Regions from separate parts of the Pseudomonas sp. TH04 genome, predicted to be linked through region 3. Evidence: riboswitches for the same ligand, from Rfam matches in the RefSeq annotation. Region 3 holds a riboswitch; each other region holds the start of a gene.
What was found. A riboswitch is a leader RNA that binds a small molecule or an ion and turns the genes downstream of it on or off. The one in region 3 is predicted to bind cobalamin.

Region 1 (5,535 bases), 4.6 Mb from region 3:
CTGCGGCGTGAGCACCTCCAGCGGTTTGCCCAGCGCCACCAACTGCCCGCGATCCAGCACTGCCAAACGATCGCAGGTCAGCGCCTGATTCAGGTCGTGCAGCGCAATCAAGGTGGTCACCGGCAGCGCCTGCACGCCTTTTAAAATCGCCAACTGATGCTGGATATCCAGGTGATTGGTCGGCTCGTCCAGCAATAAAATCTGCGGCCGTTGCGCCAGGGCGCGGGCGATGTGCACGCGTTGGCGCTCACCACCGGAAAGGCTGCGCCAGGCGCGCGTGCTCAGGTGGGTGGCGTCGACGTCATGCAAGGCCTGGTTGACGATGGTGTGGTCGTCTGCGGACCACGGGCTCAATGCCGACAGCCACGGTGTGCGGCCCAGCGCCACGGCATCGAACACGCGGATCGCGTCGTCGGTGTCGGCTTGTTGCTCCACCACGGCCAATTGCTGGGCGATGGCGCGGCGCGACAGGTCGCGCAAGCGTTGGCCGCTCAAGCGCACTTCGCCGCTGGCGGGCACCCGCAAACCGGCGAGCAGTTTGAGCAGGGTGGATTTGCCGGAGCCGTTGGGGCCGACGATGCCTAAGGTTTCGCCCAGCTGAACCTCCAGGTGAATATCGCGCAGTAACTCGGCCTCGCGCACCTTGAAGCCCAGCCCGGTGCAACTGAGCACGCTCATCGCGCATTTCTCCGGCCGATCAGAATCAGCGCAAACACCGGAGCGCCGACCAACGCCGTCACCACGCCAACCGGAATCACCTGACCCTTGATCAGCGTGCGCGACAGCACATCCGCCGCAATCAAAAACAGCGCGCCGCCCAAGGCACTAACCGGCAGCAACCGCGAATGCCCGGTGCCGACCAGCAGGCGCACGGCGTGGGGAATCACCAGCCCGACAAAGCCGATCGAGCCGACAATCGACACCATCACCGCCGTGACCAGCGCGGCGCAGCCCACCAGCACAAACTGCACGCGCCGCACCGGGATGCCCAGGGACGCGGCGGAGTCCGTGCCAAAGGTAAACGCATCCAGCGCGCGGCGGTGCCACAGGCACACCGCCAGGCCTGCGACCGCCACCGGCACCACCAGCCACACCGACGGCCAGCGCACGCCGCTGAGGTTACCCAGCAGCCAGAACAGGATGCCGCGGGCCTGCTCGGAACTCGCCGATTTGGTGATCAGGAACGCGGTAAGGGCATTGAACAGCTGCGAGCCGGCGATGCCAGCGAGGATGATCTGCCCGGTGCCGGTGGACGAGCCGCTGGCGCGCGCCAGCAAGGTCACCAGTGCAAAGGCCGCCATGGCCCCGACAAATGCGCCCGCCGACAACGAAACCAGCCCGCCGCCCACGCCGATCAGGGCAACCAGCACCGCGCCGGTCGATGCGCCGGCGCTGATGCCCAGCAGGTACGGGTCAGCCAACGGGTTACGCAACAACGACTGCAAAATCACCCCGCACGTGGCCAGCCCGGCCCCGCACGCCGCCGCCACCAGGGCGCGGGTCAGGCGGTAGTTCCACACCACCCCTTCGTCGATCGGGTCCAGTACGTAACCCGCCGCCCACAGTTTGTTGGCGAGCACCTGGAGCACGACCTGTGGGGAAATGGCGGTTTCGCCGATGGCCACGCCGGCAAGCACGGCGAGCAGTAACAGGGCGAGGGCGAGCAGGCTACGTATCATTTGCGCAGGTCGTAGCCGTCGATGGCGTGGGCCAGTTGTTCCAGGCCATCGAACGTGCGGATGCTGGCCTGCAAGGCCAGGGCGTCGAGGATGATGATGCGGTTGTGTTTGACCGCGTCCATATTGCGGGTCACCGGGTCGCTGCGCAGGAAGGCGAGTTTCTTTTCATGGTCGTCGGCCGGGTAGCGGCGGCGGTCCATGCGGGCGATCACCAGGAAGGTCGGGTTGGCCTTGGCGAGGGTTTCCCAGCCGACGGCGGGCCACTCTTCATCGGACTGCACAACGTTGTGCAGGCCCAGGGTTTCCAGGATGAATTCGGGCACACCTTTGTGGCCGGCGACGTACGGGTCGCTGGCCATCTCGGCGCTGGAGAACCAGACCAGTGCGCTGGCCTGCTTGAGGCCTTTGCTCTGCGCGGTGGCGACAGCGTTGGCCAGGCGCGCCTTGAGTTCGTCGTTCAGTTGCTGGCCGCGATCCTGTACATCGAAGATCTCGGCCAGTTGACGGATGCTTTTATAAATTGTGTCGATGCGAAACGGCTCCAGCCGCGTGCCGTCGGCACCCACCAGGTTGTCCTTGCCTTCGCAGTCGGAGGGCAGCAGGTAGGTGGGAATCTTCAGCTCGTGGAATTGCTCGCGGGTGCCAACCACGCCCTGTGGGCCGACCACCCATTCCAGCTCGGCGGCCACCAGTTGCGGGCGCTTGGCGATCACCGCTTCGAAGCTTGGCTCGTTATCGGCCAGGCGCTCGATGGTGTCGTTCTGCGCCTTGAACGTCGGCAGTACGCTGTTGAACCACAGCGAGGTGCCGACCACCGTGTTCGCCACGCCCAGGGCATAGAGCATTTCAGTGGCCGCCTGGCCGATGGTTACGCTGCGTGCGGGGGCTTGCGCGAAGGTCAGCGTGCTGCCGCAGTTCTGCACCGTCAGCGGGTAATGAGTGGGGGCCGCGTGGGCCAGGGCGCAGAAGCCCAGGCCGGTGAGCAGGGCGGTAATGCGAGGCAGCATGGGGCAATCTCCGTATGGACCGTACGTGGAACTGGAGCGGTACGGTTCGGAAACACCCCCTCGAAGGCTGCGGTTCAGGCAGGCGAGGACGTCCTTCCCGGACACCCCGCCGGTTAGTGAGTTACTGGGCCGGCAGGTCTCCTGACTGATGCGTCATCGCCTCGCTCCGGCCTTCCCGGGCAATGCCCAGTGGCGATGTGGAGCAGGCTCGGCACCTACAGTTGCGGGGGCAGTTTCGATTGGCGCGATGGGCTGCGCGTCGAATTCCCTATTAGTCCCATTTGGGAACCGGCGCGGTATGGTAGTCGATCGTGACCGGCAGGGGGAGCTTGATCTGCGTACCCCATACCCGTCGATCAGCGGGGCCGCCGGGCGTGTGGTGGCAAGGCCAGCGCCAAACGCCAGGGCAAGGGCCGTAAGTTGCTGGCGAGCAGGGCACGCCCGCTCGCCACCGGTAGTTGGCTTGCGCCAACTATCACGGCCAGCCTCAGAGACTTACTTGCGATCCAGCCACACCGTCTGCGCGTTGCAGAATTCGCGCACGCCAAAGTGCGACAACTCCCGCCCAAACCCGCTTTTCTTGATGCCGCCGAACGCGACCCGAGGGTCCGAGACGCTGAAGGCGTTGACGAAGATCCCGCCGGTTTCCAGTTGGTTGGCGATGTCGCGTGCCTTGGCCGAGTCGGTGGTGAAGACGCTCGCCGTCAGGCCAAACTCGCTGTCGTTGGCCAGGGCCACGGCGTGGTCGGCATCGCGGGCGGTGATGATCGAGGCCACGGGGCCAAACAGTTCCTGTTTGAACGAGGTCATCTGGTCGGTGACGTTGGCCAGTACGGTGGGCGCATAGTAGTTGCCGGCGCCGGGTACTTTGTGGCCGCCCAGCAGCAGGGTCGCGCCTTCGTCCAGGGTGGCCTGGACCTGGCCGTGCAACTCGTCGCGCAGGTCGAAGCGCGCCATCGGGCCGACGTAGGTGCTGGAAGCTGTCGGGTCGCCCATGACCAGGGCGCGGCTGGCTTCGAGGAATTTAGCGGTGAAGGCTTCTACCACGCCGTCTTCGATGATCAGGCGCTTGGCGGCGGCGCAGACCTGGCCGCTGTTCTGGAAACGCCCGATCACGGCGGCCTGGACGGCGGCATCGAGGTCGGCGTCGTTGAGCACGATAAACGGGTCGGAGCCGCCCAGTTCGAGCACGCATTTTTTCAGCGCGGCACCGGCCTGGGAGCCGATGGCCATGCCGGCGCGGACGCTGCCGGTTAACGTGACGGCGGCGATGCGTGGGTCGGCGATGGCGGTGGAGACGCCGTCCTGGGTCACGTTGATCACTTCGAACAGGCCTTCAGCGAACCCGGCTTTCTGGAACGCCGCTTTCATCAGGTAGGCGCTGCCCATGACATTCGGCGCGTGTTTGAGCACGTAGGTGTTGCCGGCGAGCATCGTAGGCACGGCGCCGCGCAGCACTTGCCAGACCGGGAAGTTCCACGGCATCACCGCGAGGATCGGGCCCAGCGGGCGGTATTCGATCTGGGCACTGCCGTTGTCCACCTGCGTTGGCTCCGGCGCGAGCATGGCCGGGCCGTGGGCGGCATACCATTCGCTGAGGTGTGCGCATTTTTCGATTTCGGCGCGAGCCTGGGCGATGGGTTTGCCCATTTCCAGGGTGATCATCTGCGCCATGTCTTCGGCTTGGTCACGCAGCGCACTGGCCAGGGCCAGCAGCCGCTCGGCGCGCTGGCTGACCGGCTGGCGGCGCCAGGTGCGGAAGGCGTCGGTGGCGCGGTTGAGCGCGGCGTCCAGTTGCGCCTCGGTTTCGTAAGGGTAGCTGCCGACCGTTTCGCCGTTGGCGGGGTTGATCGACAAGGCGTGGGTCTGTTGAGTCATCGCGTTCATGGCACCGTCCGGCTGAATGAGTGGAATGGGTTTAGCCTACGGGGCTGCATATTTTCTGGAAACTGAATAATATTAAGCAATACGTTCACGATTGGAGAATGACTTGGATCTGGTGCAGCTGGAAATCTTCAAGGCGGTTGCCGAGCAAGGCAGCATCAGCGCCGCCGCGCAGTTGATTCATCGCGTGCCGTCGAACCTGACCACGCGGATCAAGCAACTGGAACAAGACTTGGGCGTGGAATTGTTTATCCGCGAGAAAAGCCGCCTGCGTCTGTCACCGGCCGGGTGGAATTTCCTCGGCTATGCGCGGCGTATTCTCGACCTGGTGCAAGAAGCCCGCGCGACGGTGGCGGGTGAGGAGCCCCAGGGCGCGTTTGCCCTCGGCTCGCTGGAGAGCACCGCCGCCGTGCGTATCCCGGCGTTGCTCGCGGCGTATAACCAGAAGTACGCCAAGGTCGAGTTGGACCTGAGCACCGGGCCGTCGGGCACGATGATCGAAGGCGTGTTGTCGGGGCGCCTGGCGGCGGCATTTGTCGACGGCCCGGTGCTGCATGCCACGCTGGAGGGCGTGGCGGTGTTTGAAGAGGAAATGGTGGTGATTGCGCCGCTGCATCACGCGCCGATCACCCGCGGCCAGGATGTGGCGGGGGAGAGCATCTACACCTTTCGCGCGAACTGCTCGTATCGCCATCACTTCGAACGGTGGTTCTCACAGGATGGTGCGGTGCCGGGCAAGATTTTCGAGATGGAGTCCTACCACGGCATGCTCGCCTGCGTCAGCGCCGGCGCCGGCCTGGCGCTGATGCCGCGCAGCATGCTGGAAAGCATGCCGGGGTTTACGGCGGTGAGTGTGTGGCCGTTGAGCGACGCGTTCCGCATTCTGCACACCTGGCTGATCTGGCGGCGGGGCACGGTGTCGCAGAGTTTGAACAGCTTTGTGAAGTTGTTGGAAGCGCGCGCTC
Region 2 (5,535 bases), 4.3 Mb from region 3:
TACTTGGGCGATAACCAGTTTATTCACTCCAGCAGCCGTCGCAGTGGCGGTGTTCGAGTCGACAACCTGGGTGACAGCTACTGGAGCAAAACCTTCATCGAAGCCAAGCGTGCACTCGCCATGGCCCCGACTACGGTTACTGCCAGCAAGTAAAGTTAAAGTGATACTTGAAGTTTGACGTGTAAGCGCTAGAATCTCTGGACATTGTTGTAATCCGTTCGCGCGAGCTTTGCTTGCGCGTTCTGGTTTTCAGCGTTCGGCAGCGAAAGCCGCATCCAGATCAGGATTGTTCTGCCCATGTCGACCTCAGCACGCCTCATTCTTCTTGTTTGTGCCGCGCTCCTCAGCGCCTGTGCAAGCCGTCCACCGCCGCCTGCCCCGGTAGCGGTCAAGCCGAAACCGGTGTTCAACTATTCCAGCCAAAGTTTCTCGCCTGCTGCCGAAGACGTGCTCTTCCGTGCGCTGGGCCTGGTCGGCACGCCTTATCGCTGGGGCGGCAACACGCCGGACTCCGGGTTTGATTGCAGTGGCCTGATCGGCTTCGTTTACCGTGACGCCGCGGGCATCTCCTTGCCGCGAACCACGCGTGAACTGATCGTGATGCGTGCGCAGGATGTCAGCGAGCAGAACCTGCAAACCGGCGACTTGCTGTTCTTTGCGACCGGTGGTGGTTCCCGCGTCAGCCACGCCGGGATCTACGTCGGCGAAGGGCGATTCGTCCATGCTCCGCAAACCGGAGGTACGGTGAAACTGGATACGCTGTCCAAAGCGTATTGGCAAAATGCTTACCTGAGTGCCAAGCGCGTGTTGCCGGCTGAGCATCTGGCCCGCAATCCTTAAGGCTGAACAGTGAATAAAATGCGCGAGAGGGCCAGCCTCTCGCGCATTTTTTTTGCGCTGGTTTTGCGGCCGACTACTTAACCGCCGACACTCGCCACACCTTATTCCCCACGTCATCCGCCACCAGCAAGTCACCCTGCTGATCGATCACCACGCCCACCGGCCGGCCCATGGCTTTCTCGTCACTGTTGAGGAACCCGGTCAGCACATCCACCGGTTGCCCTTTGGGTTGACCACCCTCGAACGGCACGAATATCACCTTGTAGCCACTGTGTGGTTTGCGGTTCCACGAGCCATGCTGGCCGATGAATGCGCCGTTGCTGAATTGCGCCGGGAGTTTGCTGCCTTCTGCGAACGTCAGCCCCAAGGACGCGGTGTGAGGCCCCACGGCATAATCCGGTGCAATCGCCTTGGCGACCAGCTCAGGGTTTTGTGGTGAGACGCGTACGTCTACGTGCTGGCCGTAGTAGCTGAAGGGCCAGCCGTAGAATGCGCCATCCTTGACCGAGGTGATGTAGTCCGGCACCAGGTCGCTGCCAATCTCGTCGCGCTCGTTAACCGCCGTCCACAGCTTGCCGCTCTGCGGTTCCCAGGCCATGCCGTTCGGGTTGCGCAGCCCGGAGGCAAAGATGCGGTGCTGGCCTGTGGCGCGGTCGACTTCCCAGATCGCGGCGCGACCTTGTTCTGCCTCCAGGCCGTTCTCGCCGACGTTGCTGTTGGAGCCGACACTCACGTATAGCTTGCTGCCATCCTTGCTGGCCACCACGTTTTTCGTCCAGTGGTGGTTGAGGCTGCCGCCTGGCAGGTCGACGACCTTGGTGCCCGCTTGCTTGATCGAGGTTGCACCTGGCTGATAAGGGAAGCGCAGCAGTTGGTCCGAATCGGCGACGTAAAGGTCGTTACCCACCAGCGTCATGCCGAACGGTGAGTTGAGGTTCTCCAGGAACACTGTGCGGGTCTCGGCCACGCCGTCGTGGTTGGTATCGCGCAGCAGTGTGATGCGGTTCGGGCTCGGCACGCCTGCGCCTGCACGGCCCATGACTTTTTCCATCACCCAGCCGCGAATGCCCTTGGCGTCATCCGGCTTGGGCGGCGCGTTGGTTTCCGCTACCAGTACATCGCCATTCGGCAACACATACAGCCAGCGTGGGTGGTCCAGGCCTTCGGCAAACGCTGACACCTGAGTGCCGGCGGCGGCGGTTGGCTTGGCGCCATCGGGCCAGCCGATGGCCGGGGCAATGTTCACGGTGGGGATCAGGGTGTTGTTCGGCTCCGGCAGTTTGGGCGAAGGCCCGGTGCCGTCGGAGACCTTCAACGTAGAGCTTTCGCCGCAGGCCGCGAGGGTGCCTGCCAGCATGATCAGTAAGGCGAGTCTGGTTTTATGCATGGTTTTCTCCTTAATACCTGTAAGGGTAGAGGAGCGAGCTGGTCCGATGGTTCAAGTCCAAGGTCGGCTTTAATTGACGCTCCATCCCCAACCCACTAACCTTCGCGGCTTGTTCCAGGTGCTCTGTGGCGGATACGCCGACAGAGTGAAACAGGGAAGCCGGTGAGTGAGCGCACTTGTACACAGTGCTGCCGCGATTCCGGCGCTGCCCCCGCAACGGTAAATGAGTCAAGACGGTGCCTTTTGCCACTGTATCCACGTGATATGGGAAGGCGCGCCGTTGGCCTGCTCGCTCGGTGAGCAAGCGCGCCACTCATGAGTCCGGAGACCGGCCTGGATCATCCAACAGCATCACGGTGGGCGATGCTTGGCTGTCTGTTTTTTCTTTTTCCTGCCCGCCGTTTTTGTCCAGCCCCAACGGAGAGCTGCCATGACTGATTCCCCCGACCGCGACGAGCGCCACCTGGCGCGCATGCTGCGCAAAAAAGCCGTGATCGACGAGCGCATCGCCAATTCCCCGAACGAATGCGGATTGCTGCTGGTACTGACCGGCAACGGTAAAGGCAAGAGCAGTTCGGCATTTGGCATGCTGGCCCGCGCCATGGGCCACGGCATGCAGTGCGGCGTGGTGCAGTTCATCAAGGGGCGCCACAGCACGGGCGAAGAATTGTTCTTCCGGCGTTTCCCAGAGCAAGTGCGTTTCCACGTGATGGGCGAAGGCTTCACCTGGGAAACCCAGGACCGCCAGCGCGACATCGCCGCCGCGGAAGCGGCCTGGGCAGTTTCCCGCGAATTGCTGCAGGACCCGTCCATCGGCCTGGTGGTGCTGGATGAACTGAACATCGCCCTCAAGCACGGTTACCTCGACCTGGATCAAGTGCTCACCGACCTGCAAGCTCGCCCGCCGATGCAGCACGTCGTGGTCACCGGCCGTGGGGCCAAGCCTGAACTGATCGAAATGGGCGACACCGTCACCGAAATGGGCATGCTCAAGCACGCGTTCCAGGCGGGCATCAAGGCACAGAAGGGCGTCGAACTTTGAATCAGCCCCGTCATTGCCCGGCCGTACTGATCGCCGCACCGGCGTCCGGCCAGGGCAAAACCACCGTCACCGCTGCCTTGGCGCGCTTGCACCGCAACCTGGGGCGCAAGGTGCGCGTGTTCAAATGCGGCCCGGACTTTCTCGACCCCATGATTCATGAGCGTGCCAGTGGTGCGCCGGTGTATCAGTTGGACATGTGGATGGTCGGCGAGCAGGAAAGTCGCCGCTTGCTGTGGGAAGCAGCGGGTGAGGCCGACCTGATCCTGATCGAAGGCGTCATGGGCCTGTTCGACGGCACGCCCTCCAGCGCCGACCTGGCGCGGCACTTCGGGGTGCCGGTGCTCGGGGTGATCGACGGCACCGCCATGGCCCAGACGTTCGGCGCCCTGGCCTTGGGCCTGGCGCGCTATCAGCCGGACTTGCCGTTCGCTGGCGTGTTGGCCAACCGCGTCGGCACCCTGCGCCACGCACAGTTACTGGAAGGCAGCCTCACCGAAGGCCTGCGCTGGTACGGCGCGTTGTCTCGCGAAACCGGGATTGAATTGCCCAGCCGCCATCTCGGCCTGGTGCAGGCCAGCGAACTGAATGACCTCGACGTGCGCCTGGACGCCGCCGCCCAAGCCCTGGGCAGCAGTTGTGAAGTTGCGTTGCCGCCGCCGGTGACCTTCGCCGCACCGCACGTGATCGAGGCCGAACCGTTGCTCGCCGGCGTGCGCATTGCGGTGGCCCGCGACGAAGCCTTTGCCTTCACCTACGGCGCCAGCCTCGACTTGCTGCGGGCGATGGGCGCCGAATTGCGCTTCTTCTCGCCGATCCATGATCGCCAATTGCCCGAAGCCGACAGCGTGTACCTGCCGGGTGGCTACCCGGAACTGCATCATCGGGCATTGTCTGAAAACACCCCGATGCTCGACGCGATTCGCGCCCACCACGGCGCCGGTAAACCGTTGCTCGCCGAATGTGGCGGCATGCTGTACCTGCTGGACTCGCTCACCGATGTCGAGGGTACCCGTGCCGAACTGGTTGGCTTGCTGCAGGGGGACGCGGTGATGCAGAAGAAGCTCGCGGCCCTGGCCCTGCAAAGCGTCGAGTTGCCGGAAGGCGTGCTGCGCGGCCACACCTATCACCACTCCCTGACCAGCACCGAGTGGCAGCCGATTGCCCGCGGCCTGAGCCCCAACGGCGGGCGCGGTGCCGAAGCGGTGTACCGCCAGGGGCGGATGACCGCCTCCTACGTGCACTTTTATTTCCCGTCCAACCCGACGGCGGTGGCCGCATTGTTTGCGCCGGGCCCTGATACCGCTGTCGCAGGCCAGCCAGCGCCGACATCGACCGGGTTCACCGATCACCCTGTGGACGCGGCGGTGCGACGATTCGACGTGCTCGCGAAGAAGCCATGACCGACAACGCCTTCCCTCAAGCCGACCGCGACGCCGTTTACCGTGTCATCGCCGAACGCCGCGACATGCGCCACTTTACCGGCGGCAGCGTCGCCCCCGCTTTGCTGCAGCGCCTGCTCCAGGCTGCCCACCAGGCGCCCAGTGTCGGCTTGATGCAGCCCTGGCGGTTTATCCGCATCAGTGACCGCCGGTTGCGTGGGCAGATTCAACAATTGGTCGAAGAAGAGCGCGTGCGCACCGCCGAGGCATTGGGCGAGCGTTCCGATGCGTTCATGAAGCTCAAGGTCGAAGGCATTCATGACTGCGCCGAGGTGTTGGTGGCAGCGCTGATGGATGATCGCGAGCGGCACATTTTTGGCCGTCGCACCTTGCCGGAAATGGACATGGCATCGTTGTCCTGTGCGATCCAGAATCTCTGGCTGGCCGCCCGCGTCGAAGGCCTTGGCATGGGCTGGGTCTCGCTGTTCGAGCCGCAGGCCCTGGCCGACCTGCTGGGTTTGCCGGCCGGTGCGAAACCCTTGGCGGTGCTATGCCTGGGGCCGGTAGCCGGGTTCTATCCGGCACCGATGTTGCAGCTCGAAGGCTGGGCTGAACCACGGCCGCTGAGTGACATGTTGTATGAGAATGTGTGGGGAGTGAGTCAATGAGTGTGGCCTTGCTGTGTGTCGCTGCCGTAGCGCTGGATGCGCTGTTGGGCGAGCCCAGGCGCTGGCATCCGCTGGTGGCATTCGGCAATTTCGCCGAGCGCATCGAGCAACGTTTCAATACCGGAGGCCGCGGCTGGCGCAGCCATGGCGTGACCGCGTGGGTTATCGCGGTGGTGCCGCTGACCCTGCTGGCCACGGCGTTGTCGTGGGCGCCTTACA
Region 3 (5,535 bases):
ACCGCGGTGACCCCGGGAATAATCTGGAAGGGAATGCCCCGCTCGCGCAAATGGCGGATTTGTTCGCCAATCGCCCCATACAGGCTCGGGTCGCCGGAGTGCACACGCGCCACGTCCTGGCCCTTTGCATGGGCCGCCTGGATCAACTCGATGATTTGTTCCAGGTGCAATTCGGCGCTATTGACCACCTGTTCCGCCTGATGGCCCTCCAATACGGCGGCGGGCACCAGCGAGCCGGCGTAAATGATCACCGGGCAACTGCGGATCAGCCGCTGGCCTTTGACGGTGATCAATTCCGGGTCGCCGGGGCCGGCGCCGATAAAGTAGACGGTCATGGGGAATTCCTGTTGAAAAACGGGCGAGCATGAAGATTGCTCATGATCGAGGAGGGCAATTATCGGGATTTTAGTCGGCGCATGCCAATGCAAAGGTGGCCTGGGCGGATTTTTTGCGCGTAATCAACAGGCGGGCAGGGCGCTGGGAGAGCTGTTCAACCAGGGCCAGGGCGGCGCTTTCGGCGATGCCATAGCAGCCAGTATGCGCAAAGGCGACGGCTGACTTGTGGCTCAAACGGTCTTCATAACCGGTTAAGTGTTCTGCGCCAAAACACTGCAAGGGCAGTTCCAGCAGTCGGGCCAGGGCCAGCAAGCCCGGTTCAGCCTGTTTGCGATCAATGCTTGCCAACGCCGTGATGCGATGGCGCGCAATGCCGGCGTCGGCGAGGGCGGTGTCAAACAGGCTGAGCAGGCTGTGAACATCACAGCCCCGTTGGCAACCCAGGCCGACCACCAGTGTCATGCCGCGTATTGACCGTCGCGGTTGCGGCGGAACAGCCACGCGCTGATCAAGCCCAAGGCCAGCCAGAAGGCGACGTTGGTCAGTTGCGAGGCGATCTTGAACTGCGCTTCCAGGGCTTCGGGTGCCAGCATCGAATGCACTTCAGGCTGCGGCGCGCCGATGATATGTGGCACGGCCAGAATCGCCACGCCCAGTATTTTCAGCAGCCCGTTGCGGCCAAACACCAGCAGCGCGATCCCCGCAGCGGTAGAGGCCGCGGTACCGATCCACCAGATCTGCCGTTGCGCCAGGTCGGCGGCAGCAGTGCCCGGCAATTCCGGCGGCAGGCCCAGGGTGGGGGCCAGTACAAAGGTTGCGTAACCGGCCAAGCCCCACAACAACCCTTGGGCCGTGCGGGTCGGTGCGCGCAAGGTGTAGAGACCGGCCAGCATCAGCGCGAAACCGACCGCTACCACCAGGTTGCCGCCGGTGGTCGACAGCACACGCTGCCAGCCATTTTCCGGCTCCCAGGCTTCGGCGTCGTGGGTGTGGGCTGCGGCGCCAGCGGCGTGTGCGTGAGCCACTTCGGCGACCGGGGCATTTTCAAAGGTTTCCGCCTGCAGAATCAGCGGGGCGACCCAAAAACTTTGCAGCAAGGTCAGCAACAGGGCGGCCAGCAGGCCGGTGAAACCTGCGGTTTGGGCAATACGCTTGATCATGTCGGCAGGCCTCAGTGGCACGGGAACGCGGCGCTGTGGCGGGTATCGTGGGCCGCGTTGTGCACCGCCTCGATATGCGAGAAGCCGGCGAAATACACCAGGCACGCGCCCAGAATCGACGCGCCGATGGCGGCACTCAGGCGTTGGCTCAGGGTGGCGGTGCTGCTGGTGGTGTGCGAGGTGCTGCTGATGATCGACATGGCGCGTCCCTTCTGGGTGTCAGGGTGAAACGAGCGCATGCAAACCCCGCGAGCCAGGCACGCAGGGTTCTGAACAGCGCCCGCCCACCGCGGGTTTGTTATCTGATTTTTCGGGCCGGTCTCCGGGCTTGCGAGGGGGCTCTATGAACAGAGTCCTGAAAGCATCGCCTTCCCATGCCAGGGGCACAGTGGCTGTGACGCTTCGCTCGCTTACCGTTGCGGGGGCAGCACCGGACTTCGCACGTGTCGACGTGAGTCACCGGTTTCCCGTTTCACCCTGTGAAGGGCACCCGAAACAAGAGGTGTAGGAGAGCATGGGCGGGGGATAGGCGTCAAATAGAGGTTTGGCGGCTCTCGAAATTCGCCAGCCGCCACCCGCTGGTTGGGCCGATCGATCAGTCCGGGTAGTGAAATTCCGGCGAGCTGTGGGTGCGTGTGTACTCAACGTTGCGCTGATCGAAGCGCTGATCTTGTGTTCCTGAGAACCCCAAAAAGCCCACGCCGATATCCAGGCGGTCAAGCAACTCTTTGCGTTTGAGCAGGGCCTGAGCGACCCCTCTCGCTTGCGGGCTGAAGGTGTTAGCGCTTGGCAGTTCACCGGAAGCTTCTCGCAACTCGGTGAAGTTCACGTACTTGTCGCCGCCGCCAAATTCGTTGAAGTGTTTGCCCACCAGGGTGATCAGCGCACGGTCGCTCAGGCGTTGGAAGTCACCGGTCTCAGTCGCGAGATCGTCTCGGCTGATTTGACCGTCCTTGCCGCTGGTAAAGTCCAGTTGCTGGAAGAGGTCTTTGCGCTTCAATACTTCCTGGGCAATCTCGATCTGCGTGTGGGTTGGCGGCACCCCGTTCAGCGGTCGTCCATCTGCCACTCGCTGAAGGGACTTTTTGGTAATGGTCTCGGTAAAGCGCGGATCGCTCATAGCATCAAAATAGGTTTGGAGTGCTTGCGCCAGTTCTCGGGGGTGGAGTTGGTCAACGGGCTCCGTCCAACGTGCAGTCGTAGGCGCGGCTTGCTGAGGGAGGAGAGCTGCGGGCAAGTGTGAATTGACATAGGGAGGAATCGTGAGCGTCATGGTGATTTCCGTTTTATGTTGAGGTCTGTTCACTCATATGTGTCGAATGCGGCTATGGCGTTCCCGGAGCGTTCGGTTAATAAGATCTGGAATTGTTTCAAGCCGCCGACGGCGAGCGCCCCGGTCCGTGTATCAATCAACGTTGACCCGCTTCCCCGCACTGCGTAGCCTTGCACCTTCGAGGTTCTTCGGCCCAGGTCGAAGCTAAGAAGGGAACGCGGTTCAAGCCGCGGCTGCCCCCGCAACTGTGAAGGGTTCATCTGACTGCCACGCCACTGCCGATACGGCGGGAAGGCGCACTCAGCGCCGGTCGCAAGACCCGCATGCCCCAAGCCAGGAGACCTGCCTCGTCACCGATTTTCTACTTCAACCGGGCGGGGTGATCCGGTGACGAAATCAGCTTCTGCGCGTTGCGCAGGGCCATCGTCCCGTATGCCCGCCCCAAAGGGCATCCGATGAAAACACTGGCCAAACTTCCCGTCACCATCGTCACCGGCTTCCTCGGCTCGGGCAAAACCACCTTGCTGCGCCATATGCTCGACAACGCCCAGGGCCGTCGCATCGCCGTGATCGTCAACGAGTTCGGCGAGCTGGGCATTGACGGTGAAATCCTCAAGCAGTGTTCGATCGGTTGCACCGAGGAAGAAGCCAACGGCCGCGTGTACGAACTGGCCAACGGCTGCCTGTGCTGCACCGTGCAGGAAGAGTTCTTCCCGGTGATGCGCGAGTTGGTCGCCCGTCGCGGTGACCTCGACCATATCCTGATCGAAACCTCGGGCCTGGCCCTGCCAAAACCCTTGGTCCAGGCCTTCCAGTGGCCGGAAATCCGCAGCGCCTGCACGGTTGACGCGGTCATCACCGTGGTCGACAGCCCGGCCGTGGCCGCCGGAACCTTCGCCGCGTTCCCGGACCAGGTGGATGCCCAGCGCAAACTCGACCCGAACCTGGACCATGAATCGCCGCTGCATGAGCTGTTCGCCGACCAACTGGCCAGCGCCGACCTGGTGATCCTGAATAAATCCGACCTGATCAGCCCTGAAGACCTGGCCCGCGTGCGCCTCGAAGTCGCCGAAGAGCTGCCACCCGCCGTAAAAATCATCGAAGCCAGCAGCGGTCGCCTGCCGCTGGACGTGTTGATCGGCCTGGGCGCCGGTTCCGAAGCACACATCGACGACCGCCACAGCCATCACGATCATCACCACGAAGGTGAAGACGACCACGACCACGATGCGTTCGATTCCATCTCCATCGACCTGCCGCAAGCCGATGAAGCGCTGCTGCTCGACGCCCTGACGCAGTTGGTGGTGCAACACGGCATCCTGCGCGTCAAAGGTTTCGCGGCGATCCCGAACAAACCGATGCGCCTGCTGATCCAGGGCGTGGGCACACGTTTCGACAAGCACTTCGACCGTGCCTGGCAGGCTGATGAAGCACGCGTCACGCGTCTGGTGCTGATCGGCCAGGCGCTGGACGCGGCGGGCCTCGAAGCGCAACTGCGCGCCGCCCTCAGCGTTTAACCCATGCACCTGCTCAGGACCCAGCCCGGCGGTTTCGTCTCGGAAGACAACATTGCCGACTTAGGCCAAACCCCCGCTGAACTGGTGATCCTGTGCAGCGGCGACTCCAGCCTGGCACTGCTCGCCGAAGCGGCTCAGCAGTTACCCGACGACTACCCCAGCTTTCGCCTGGCCAACCCGATGCAGGTGCAAAACCATGCCTCTGTCGACCTGTACGTGGACGAGGTGCTGCGCCACGCCAAGGTCATCCTGATTTCGCTGCACGGCGGCATCGGTTATTGGCGCTACGGCATCGAGCGCCTGGTGGAGTTGGCCGAGCGTGGCGTGCAACTGATCCTGGTGCCGGGCGATGATCGCCCGGACCCGGAACTCAGCGGCTTGAGCACCGTAGGCGTGGACGCGCGCGACCGCCTGTGGCACTTCCTGCGCCAGGGCGGCTTGGGCAACGCGCTGGATTTCTATCGCTGCCTGGCAAGCAGCTACCTGGCCCGTGACTATGCCTGGGCCGAACCGCAAAGCCTGCCGCGCACCGCGATTTATCACCCGCATAAAGCCAACCCGCGCTTGAATGACTGGCAGTCGGATTGGCAGGCAGACTGGCCGGTAGCCGCCGTGCTGTTCTACCGCTCGCATTTGCAGGCGGCCAATACCGGGTTTATCGACGTGTTCTGCCAACGCTTGCAAGCGGCGGGTCTTAACCCGTTGCCGATAGCGGTGGCCAGTTTGAAAGAGCCCGGCTGCCTGACGGTGGTCGAAGACTGGCTGGATGACGTGCAGGCGGCGGTGATTCTGAACACCACCGGCTTTGCCCAGTCCAGCCCGGAAGCCCCGCATTTGCGCCCGTTCCGGCGCAATATTCCGGTGATCCAGGCGATTTGCGCCCAGGACAACCAGCCCGGCTGGGAGGCCAGCGAGCAAGGCCTCGGCCCGCGCGACCTGGCGATGCATATTGCCTTGCCGGAGCTGGACGGGCGCATTATCAGCCGTCCCATCAGCTTCAAAGACCTGGCCTGGCGCAGTGAGCGCAGCCAGTCCGACGTGGTGTGTTACCGCGCTGCGCCCGAGCGTATGGATTTCGTCGCCGAGCTGGCGCGGCGTTGGGTTGAGCTGGCGCGGGTGCCGAATGCGCAAAAGCGCATCGCGCTGATCCTCGCCAACTACCCGACCCGCGACGGCCGCATCGGCAATGGCGTGGGCCTGGATACCCCGGCGGCGGCGCTGAATATCCTGCGCGCGCTGCAAGCCGACG

Region 1: it holds a riboswitch for cobalamin, as region 3 does, so the genes downstream of both, JFT85_RS25755 (ABC transporter substrate-binding protein) here and cobW (cobalamin biosynthesis protein CobW) in region 3, are expected to answer to the same signal.
Region 2: it holds a riboswitch for cobalamin, as region 3 does, so the genes downstream of both, cobO (cob(I)yrinic acid a,c-diamide adenosyltransferase) here and cobW (cobalamin biosynthesis protein CobW) in region 3, are expected to answer to the same signal.

The regions. Positions count from the first base shown of each region.
Region 1 is NZ_JAEKEA010000001.1:5,708,327-5,713,861, forward strand. It holds gene JFT85_RS25745 (ABC transporter ATP-binding protein) at 1-678, opposite strand, end outside; gene JFT85_RS25750 (FecCD family ABC transporter permease) at 675-1,679, opposite strand; gene JFT85_RS25755 (ABC transporter substrate-binding protein) at 1,676-2,686, opposite strand; cobalamin riboswitch at 2,801-2,994, opposite strand; gene JFT85_RS25760 (aldehyde dehydrogenase family protein) at 3,182-4,573, opposite strand; gene ptrR (putrescine utilization regulator PtrR) at 4,677-5,535, shown strand, end outside.
Region 2 is NZ_JAEKEA010000001.1:5,409,149-5,414,683, forward strand. It holds gene JFT85_RS24325 (C40 family peptidase) at 1-153, shown strand, start outside; gene JFT85_RS24330 (C40 family peptidase) at 298-840, shown strand; gene JFT85_RS24335 (PQQ-dependent sugar dehydrogenase) at 914-2,227, opposite strand; cobalamin riboswitch at 2,327-2,578, shown strand; gene cobO (cob(I)yrinic acid a,c-diamide adenosyltransferase) at 2,658-3,269, shown strand; gene JFT85_RS24345 (cobyrinate a,c-diamide synthase) at 3,266-4,669, shown strand; gene bluB (5,6-dimethylbenzimidazole synthase) at 4,666-5,316, shown strand; gene cbiB (adenosylcobinamide-phosphate synthase CbiB) at 5,313-5,535, shown strand, end outside.
Region 3 is NZ_JAEKEA010000001.1:1,061,892-1,067,426, reverse strand. It holds gene cobM (precorrin-4 C(11)-methyltransferase) at 1-335, opposite strand, end outside; gene JFT85_RS04605 (cobalamin biosynthesis protein) at 406-798, opposite strand; gene JFT85_RS04600 (CbtA family protein) at 795-1,496, opposite strand; gene JFT85_RS04595 (CbtB domain-containing protein) at 1,508-1,696, opposite strand; cobalamin riboswitch at 1,793-2,005, opposite strand; gene JFT85_RS04590 (hypothetical protein) at 2,092-2,769, opposite strand; cobalamin riboswitch at 2,934-3,133, shown strand; gene cobW (cobalamin biosynthesis protein CobW) at 3,225-4,286, shown strand; gene cobN (cobaltochelatase subunit CobN) at 4,290-5,535, shown strand, end outside.